DNA from 2 places in the Streptomyces sp. NPDC045846 genome. Region 2 is predicted to be linked to the other one. Evidence: riboswitches for the same ligand, from Rfam matches in the RefSeq annotation. Region 2 holds a riboswitch; the other holds the start of a gene.
The links. Region 2 has a riboswitch for glycine ahead of gcvT (glycine cleavage system aminomethyltransferase GcvT). Riboswitches for the same ligand answer to the same signal wherever they lie in the genome.

Region 1: another riboswitch for glycine. It lies ahead of gcvP (aminomethyl-transferring glycine dehydrogenase); the one in region 2 lies ahead of gcvT (glycine cleavage system aminomethyltransferase GcvT).

The regions. Positions count from the first base shown of each region.
Region 1 is NZ_JBWKKJ010000006.1:8,859-13,063, forward strand. It holds gene AC07F3_RS17495 (DNA polymerase IV) at 1-1,453, shown strand, start outside; gene AC07F3_RS17500 (PRC-barrel domain-containing protein) at 1,369-1,746, opposite strand; glycine riboswitch at 1,883-1,989, shown strand; gene gcvP (aminomethyl-transferring glycine dehydrogenase) at 2,183-4,205, shown strand, end outside.
Region 2 is NZ_JBWKKJ010000009.1:162,279-166,483, forward strand. It holds gene glyA (serine hydroxymethyltransferase) at 1-708, opposite strand, end outside; gene gcvH (glycine cleavage system protein GcvH) at 733-1,107, opposite strand; gene gcvT (glycine cleavage system aminomethyltransferase GcvT) at 1,208-2,332, opposite strand; glycine riboswitch at 2,486-2,583, opposite strand; gene AC07F3_RS25615 (AAA family ATPase) at 2,713-3,381, shown strand; gene AC07F3_RS25620 (enhanced serine sensitivity protein SseB) at 3,475-4,205, shown strand, end outside.

The DNA of each region.
Region 1 (4,205 bases), on a different contig from region 2:
CATGGATGCCTTCTTCGCCGCCGCGGAGCAGGCGTCGAAGCCGAGCCTGCGCGGAAAGCCGGTCATCGTGGGCGGGCTCGGGCCGCGCGGGGTGGTCTCGACGGCGTCGTACGAGGCCAGACGGTTCGGGGTGCGCTCGGCGATGCCAATGGCGCAGGCCCGCAGGCTCTGTCCGAACGCGGCCTATCTGGTGCCGCGCTTCCAGCTGTACCGCACGATCAGCGAGCAGGTGATGGAGCTGCTCGGGCGGCTGTCCCCGCTGGTCGAGCCGTTGAGCCTGGACGAGGCCTTCGTGGACCTGGAGGCGGGCGGGGTGGCCTTCGGGTCGGCCTCGGCCCGGGAGGCCGGTGAGCGGCTGCGCAGGGACATCAGGGCGGTCACCGGGCTGAGCGGATCGGTCGGGCTCGCCGGATCCAAGATGCTCGCCAAGATCGCCTCCGAGCAGGCGAAGCCGGACGGGCTCGTGCTGATAGAACCGGGCACCGAGCGGGAGCTCCTCGCGCCGATGACGGTGCGCACCCTGCCGGGCGTCGGGCCGGCCACCGGGGAGCATCTGCGGCGGGCCGGGATGGCCACGGTCGCCGACCTCGTCGAGGCGGGCGAGGACGAGCTCGTACGGCTGCTGGGGAAGTCGCACGGGGCGTCGCTGTACCGGATGGCGGCGGGGTACGACGACCGGCCGGTGGTGGCCGAGCGGGACGCCAAGTCGGTGTCGGTGGAGGACACCTTCGACATCGACCTCCACGACCGGGTGCGGATCACGACCGAGGTGGGGCGGCTCGCGGACCGGTGCGTGCAGCGGCTGCGCGGGTCCGGGCACTCGGGCCGGACCATCGTGCTGAAGGTCCGCCGCTACGACTTCTCGACGCTGACCCGGTCCGAGACGCTGCGCGGTCCCACGGACGACCCGGCGGTGGTGCGCGAGGCCGCCGGGCGCCTGCTCGACTCCGTGGACACCACCGGTGGTGTCCGGCTGCTCGGCGTGGGGGTCAGCGGGCTCGCCGACTTCACGCAGGAGGACCTGTTCGCTCAGGCAGCGGGGGAGCGGGCGGAGGAGGAGCCCGAGGGCGAGCAGGGCCCGGCGGAGCCCGTGGAGGCGGAGCCCGAACCGGATCCGGCGCAGCGGCGGTGGCTGGCCGGGCACGACGTGCGCCATGCCGAGTACGGGCCGGGGTGGGTGCAGGGCAGCGGGGTCGGCCGGGTCACCGTGCGCTTCGAGACGCCGACGTCAGCGGGGCCCGGCCGGGTGCGCACCTTCCGGGTGGACGATCCCGGCCTCACGGTCTCGGAGCCGCTGCCGCTCGTCGAGGGAACGGACGCGGCGAGGGGCGAGGGCGAGGGTGAGGCCGGGGAGGCTGTCGTCGGGGGTCAGATGTCGCCGCCCGCGAGCCGGCCGAAGTCGCGGTCGGACGGCGGCGGGCCGGGGTCGGGGGCCGCGATGTCCAGACCGTAGTGGTGGTAGAGCTGGAGCTCCTGGTCCGGGGAGAGGTGGCGGCCCACGCCGAAGTCGGGCGCGTCCTTGATCAGGGCACGGTCGTACGGGACGTGCAGGGCCTCCTCGACCAGGGTGCTGGGTTCCAGGGGGACGAAGGCGTCCCGGCTGAACAGGCCGGTGCGCACCGCGGCCCACTCGGGTGCGCCCGTCGCGTCGTCGAGGTAGACCTCGTCCACCGTTCCGATCTTGCGTCCACTGCGGTCGTACGCCTTGCGGCCGATCAGGCTGCGCGGATCGATATCGGTCTGCACGGTCCCTCCAACTGGTCGCAACCGGTTACAACTGCTCCATAAGCACTACGAAAGTGCACATCGTGAGTGTTGGCCACTTGAGACATGGAACAAAGAATCGGGCTCGGACCTCGCTGGTAGGCTGGCAAACGGCTGCTGACCCCGTGCGGGAGAGCCCTCCGGCGAGCTCCCTGAGTTCGCGGCGGGCGCCGAAGGAGCAACTCCTCCCCGGAATCTCTCAGGCCCACGGACCGCACGGACGAGGTCACTCTGGAAAGCAGGACGGGGGAAGCACGGGCACTCCGGCCCGGGCGGAACCTTTCCTCACCGACGGTGAAAACCGGGTCGCTGCCACGCGCCCGGTGAAGCTCTCAGGTTGAGATGACAGAGGGGGAGGCCGTCCGGGCACCCGCGCCGTGGTGCCCCTCGCAGGTCGTGCGACCAGGAGGCCTCCGTAATGACCGCCAACCGCATTCCGCTCAGCAGCCTTGAGCGTGGCATCCCGTTCGAGCAGCGCCACATCGGGCCCGATGCCGGGGCCCAGGCGAAGATGCTCGCGCAGGTCGGCTACGGCTCGCTCGACGAGCTGACCGCCGCCGCCGTTCCCGACGTCATCAAGAGCGCCGGGGCGCTGGGGCTGCCCGAGGCGCGGACCGAGGCCGAGGTGCTCGCCGAGCTGCGCCGGCTCGCCGACCGCAACCAGGTGCTCGCCCCCATGATCGGTCTTGGCTACTACGGCACCTTCACGCCGCCGGTGATCCTGCGCAACGTCATGGAGAACCCGGCCTGGTACACGGCGTACACGCCCTACCAGCCGGAGATCTCGCAGGGCCGCCTGGAGGCGCTGCTCAACTTCCAGACCATGGTCGCCGAGCTGACCGGCCTGCCCACCTCGGGCGCCTCGCTGCTCGACGAGGGCACCGCCGCCGCCGAGGCGCTCGCCCTGTCCCGGCGCGTGGGCAAGGTCAAGGGCGGGGTCTTCCTGGTCGACGCCGACACCCTGCCGCAGACCGTCGCCGTGATTCAGACGCGCGCCGAGCCGACCGGCGTCGAGGTCGTCGTCGCCGACCTGAGCGAGGGCATCCCCGCCGAGATCGCCGAGCGCGGCGTCTTCGGCGTGCTGCTCCAGTACCCCGGCGCCTCCGGCCAGGTCCGCGACCTCAAGCCCGTCATCGACGCGGCCCACGAGCTCGGCGCGATCGTCACCGTCGCCGCCGACCTGCTCGCGCTCACGCTGCTCGCCTCGCCCGGCTCGCTCGGCGCCGACATCGCCGTCGGCACGACCCAGCGCTTCGGCGTCCCGATGGGCTTCGGCGGCCCGCACGCCGGATTCATGGCGGTCCAGGAGAAGTTCGCCCGCAGCCTGCCCGGCCGCCTGGTCGGCGTCTCCGTCGACGCGGACGGCAACAAGGCCTACCGGCTGGCCCTGCAGACCCGTGAGCAGCACATCCGCCGCGAGAAGGCCACCAGCAACATCTGCACCGCGCAGGTGCTGCTGGCCGTCATGGCCGGGATGTACGCCGTCTACCACGGCCCGGACGGGCTGCGGCAGATCGCCCGGCGCACCCACCGCTACGCCGTCCTGCTCGCCGAGGGCCTGAGGGCCGCCGGGGTCGACGTCGTGCACGGCGCCTACTTCGACACGCTGACCGTGCGGGTGCCGGGCAAGGCCGCCGAGGCCGTCGCCGCCGCCCGCGAGGGCGGGGTCAACCTGCACCTGGTCGACGCGGACACCGTCTCCCTCGCCTGCGACGAGACCACCACGCGGGCCCAACTCGCCGCCGTCTGGGCCGCGTTCGGGGTCGACGCCGATGTGGAGGCGCTGGACGAGACGGCCGCCGACACGCTGCCCGACGCCCTGCTGCGTACCGATGACTTCCTGACCCACCCGGTCTTCCACCAGCACCGCTCCGAGACCGCGATGCTGCGCTACCTGCGCAAGCTCGCCGACCGCGACTACGCGCTGGACCGCGGCATGATCCCGCTCGGCTCCTGCACCATGAAGCTGAACGCGACCACCGAGATGGAGCCGGTGACCTGGCCCGAGTTCGGGCAGATGCACCCCTTCGCGCCGGTCGAGCAGGCCGCCGGCTACCTGACGCTCATCCGTGAGCTGGAGGAGCGGCTCGCCGAGGTCACCGGGTACGACGCGGTGTCCATCCAGCCCAACGCCGGTTCGCAGGGCGAGCTCGCGGGCCTGCTCGCGGTCCGCGCCTACCACCGCGCCAACGGCGACACCCAGCGCACCATCTGCCTCATCCCGTCCTCCGCGCACGGCACCAACGCCGCGAGCGCCGTGATGGCCGGCATGAAGGTCGTCGTCGTCAAGACCGCCGACGACGGCGAGGTCGACGCGGACGACCTGCGCGCCAAGATCGAGCAGTACCGCGACGAACTGTCGGTGCTGATGATCACCTACCCGTCCACGCACGGGGTGTTCGAGGAGCACGTCGCGGAGATCTGCGGTCTGGTCCACGAGG
Region 2 (4,205 bases):
GCCGCGCGGACCGCCGAGGGTCTTGTGCGTGGTGGTGGTCACGACGTGGGCGTGCGGCACCGGGTTGGGGTGCAGCCCCGCGGCGACCAGGCCCGCGAAGTGGGCCATGTCGACCATCAGGTAGGCGCCGACCTCGTCCGCGATCCGGCGGAACGCGGCGAAGTCCAGCTGGCGCGGGTACGCGGACCAGCCGGCCACGATCAGCTGCGGCTTCGACTCCTTGGCCAGGCGCTCGACCTCGGCCATGTCGACCTCGCCGGTCTCGTCGACGTGGTACGGGACCACGTTGTAGAGCTTGCCGGAGAAGTTGATCTTCATGCCGTGGGTCAGGTGGCCGCCGTGGGCCAGGTTCAGACCCATGATCGTGTCGCCCGGCTTGAGCAGCGCGAACATCGCGGCCGCGTTCGCCTGGGCGCCCGAGTGCGGCTGCACGTTGGCGGCCTCGGCGCCGAAGAGCGCCTTGATGCGGTCGATCGCGATCTGCTCGACCACGTCGACGTGCTCGCAGCCGCCGTAGTAGCGGCGACCCGGGTAGCCCTCGGCGTACTTGTTGGTGAGGACCGAGCCCTGGGCCTCCATGACCGCGACCGGAGCGAAGTTCTCCGAGGCGATCATCTCGAGGGTGGACTGCTGACGGTGGAGCTCGGCGTCGACGGCGGCGGCGACGTCCGGGTCCAGCTCGTGGAGGGGCTGGTTCAGAAGCGACATCAGACGATCCCTGTGGTCTCTAGGTCAGCTGGCGAAGTCGGTGTACTCGTCGGCGGAGAGCAGGTCGCCCGGCTCGTCCGTGACCTTCACCTTGAACAGCCAACCGCCCTCGAACGGGGCCGAGTTGACGAGAGAAGGGTCGTCCACGACGTCCTGGTTGGCCTCGACGACCTTGCCGGTGACCGGGGAGTACAGGTCGCTGACCGACTTGGTGGACTCCAGTTCGCCGCAGGTCTCGCCCGCGGTCACCGTGTCGCCCACCTCCGGAAGCTGTACGTACACGACGTCACCGAGCGCGTTGGCCGCGTGCTCCGTGATGCCGACCGTCGACACGCCGTCCTCGGCGGCCGACAGCCACTCGTGCTCCTTGCTGTAGCGCAGCTGCTGCGGGTTGCTCATGACCTGGATTCTCCTGTACGCGGGGGAGTGCTGCTGACGGGGTCTCGCCGTGTGTCTCGCACAGTGGGACGAGAGGGGTGGTGCGAGGGGGACGGGAAGGTCACTTCTCGCGCTTGTAGAAGGGGAGCGCGACGACCTCGTAGGCCTCGTGCGTACCGCGGATGTCGATGCCGACCCCGGCGGTGCCCGGCGCGGCGTGCGCGGCGTCCACGTACGCGATGGCGATCGGCTTGCCCAGCGTCGGGGACGGGGCGCCGGAGGTGACCTCGCCGACGACCTCGCCGTCCGCGACCACGGAGAACCCGGCGCGCGGCACCCGGCGGCCCTCGGCGATCAGCCCGACCAGCTTGCGCGGCGGGTTCGCGGCGGCCTTCTCGGCGGCGGCCTCCAGAGCCGTACGGCCCACGAAGTCGCCGTCCTTCTCGAACTTCACGACCCGGCCGAGACCGGCGTCGAACGGGGTGAGCGCGGTGGTCAGCTCGTGCCCGTACAGCGGCATGCCCGCCTCAAGGCGCAGCGTGTCGCGGCAGGACAGCCCGCAGGGCACCAGGCCCGCGCCCTGGCCGGCCTCGGTCAGCGCGCGCCACAGCTGCTCGGCGTGGTCCGGGGCCACGAACAGCTCGAAGCCGTCCTCGCCGGTGTAGCCGGTGCGGGCGATGAGGGCGGGGACACCGGCGACCGTGCCGGGCAGCCCCGCGTAGTACTTGAGGCCGTCTAGGTCGGCGTCGGTGACGGACTTCAGGATGCCGGAGGACTCGGGGCCCTGGACGGCGATCAGCGCGTAGGCGTCGCGGTCGTCGCGGACCTCGGCGTCGAACCCGGCGGCACGCTCGGTGATCGCGTCGAGCACGATCTGCGCGTTGCCCGCGTTGGCGACCACCATGTACTCGGGGGTCTCCGCCTCGCCCAGGCGGTAGACGATCAGGTCGTCGACGATCCCGCCGTCCTCCTGGCAGATCATCGTGTACCGGGCGCGGCCCGGGCCGATGGTGGCGATGTTGCCGACGAGCGCGTAGTTCAGGGCCTTCATGGCCTCGGGTCCCGTGACCGTGATCTCGCCCATGTGGGACAGGTCGAAGAGCCCGGCGCGGGTGCGTACGGCGTTGTGCTCGTCTCGCTCGCTCCCGTACCGCAGCGGCATGTCCCAGCCCGCGAAGTCGGTCATCGTGGCGCCCAGCGAACGATGCAGGGCATCGAGGGAGGTGAGGCGGGGGGCGTTGCTCATGGATGGTGCTCCAAGGTCCCGGGGCATGACGGTCGAGGACATCCTCCCCATCTGTCATCGGAACCTGAGAGGTTCACCGGCGCGCGCTGCGCGGCACGGCTTGCACCTTGGGTGGGGACGCCCGGCAGGGGACGGCCCGCTTTTCAGATCTGCCTCGTCCGCGCGGTACGGGGCCTGAGAGATTCAAGGGAGGAACTTGCTCCTTCGGCGCCCCAGCTCACAGCTGCTGAGGACTCTCCCGCGCGGATTCGAACGGCCGGTATGCAGTTGGCGCGCACATCATTGCACGCATCCCGGAAGCGGCAAATCGTTGGCGACCTATTACCGTCTCTTTACACTTCGTGGGCAGAGGTCGCGGGACCCGAACAGGGGGGAGTGCCATGACGGTTGGACACAACACGGGCCAGGTGCGGGAGGCGGCCGCGCCACCGGGGCCGGGCCGCGGGGCGCCCCCGCCGCGCGCCCGGCCGGTGGTGGGCGAGGCGGTCCGCGACCTGCGCGGCAGGCCCGGGCACACACCGCCCGAGCTGCTCTTCGACGCGGGCGACGTCGTGGTGGTGTCGGGCCTGCCGGGCAGCGGCAAGACGACGCTGATGCGCCGCACCGTCACGGACCGCCGGATCGACTCGCAGGACACCCGCCGCGCCTGGCAGCGCCGACTGCCCGGCATTCCGTACGCCCTGTACCGACCGCTGACCCGGACCGCGCACTTCGCCAGGACCTGGTGGGCGCTGCGCTCCGGGGACAGCCTCGTCGTGCACGACTGCGGCACCCAGGCGTGGGTGCGGCACTGGCTGGGGCGCGGGGCGCGGCGCAGGGGACGCGCGCTGCGGCTCGTCGTGCTCGACGTGCCGCCCGGCACCGCCCTGGAGGGCCAGGCCAGCCGGGGCCGCTGGGTGTCGAAGTACGCCTTCGCCCGGCACCGCGGCGCCGCCCGCAGGCTCATAGCCCAGGTGGAGGCCGGGCGGCTGCCGACCGGCTGCGCCTCGGCGGTCCTGCTCGACCGCGCGTCGGCCGACGTGCTGCGACGGATCGGCTTCGCCGAGTAGCGGCCCCGGCGCCCACCTGGCACCTTTCCCCGGGCGACGGGTGCGGCGCTAGGGTCGTGGGGCACGACAGCAGTCGGGGGAGAAGGACGGCACATGAACTTTCCGGAGCACGCGTTCGCGCACCCGCACGGCGGCGGAGGCTGGCCGGGCAACGAGCTCGAAGAGGCCCTGGCGGCCGCGCTCGGCCACCCCGACGCGGGACCCAGGCTGATAGAGGTGCTCGGCCGCAACGCGGTGTGGGTGCCGCTGCCCAACGGCGGCGGCCAGGACAGCGCCGACCTCGACCTGCCCACCATGGAGCTCGGGGGCGCCCCCTACGTCCCGGTGTACAGCTCCGAGCAGCAGTTCCTTCAGTGCGTCGGCTCCCACATGTCGTTCGCCGTGGCCCCCGCCGTCGAGTTCGCCCGAGGTCTGCCGCCGCAGCTCGGCATCGTGGTCAACCCCGAGGGCGCGGTCGGGGTGCCACTGCCCCCGCCCGCCGTCGCCGAGCTGTGCCGTACGGGGCGTACCGCGCTCGACGGACCCGCGTCCGGTGCCCGGGTACGTCTCTTCGAGCCGGACTGGCAGGAGGACCCGGTCGACTTCCTGGCGGCCGCGTCCGAGGAGTTCGAGGCGACCGGCGTGGTGCTCAGCGCCCGCCGCGCGCTCGCCTCCATCGAGGGCGATTCGCCCACGCTCTTCATCGGCGTGGAGTTCTCCACCTGGGACGGGGCGGGCCGCAACGCCCCCATGGAGGCGCTGGGCCGGGCTCTTGGCCGGGTCCCGGTGGGCTGGCCGGTCAACCTGGTCCTGCTCGACGTGACCCAGGATCCGGTCGCCACCTG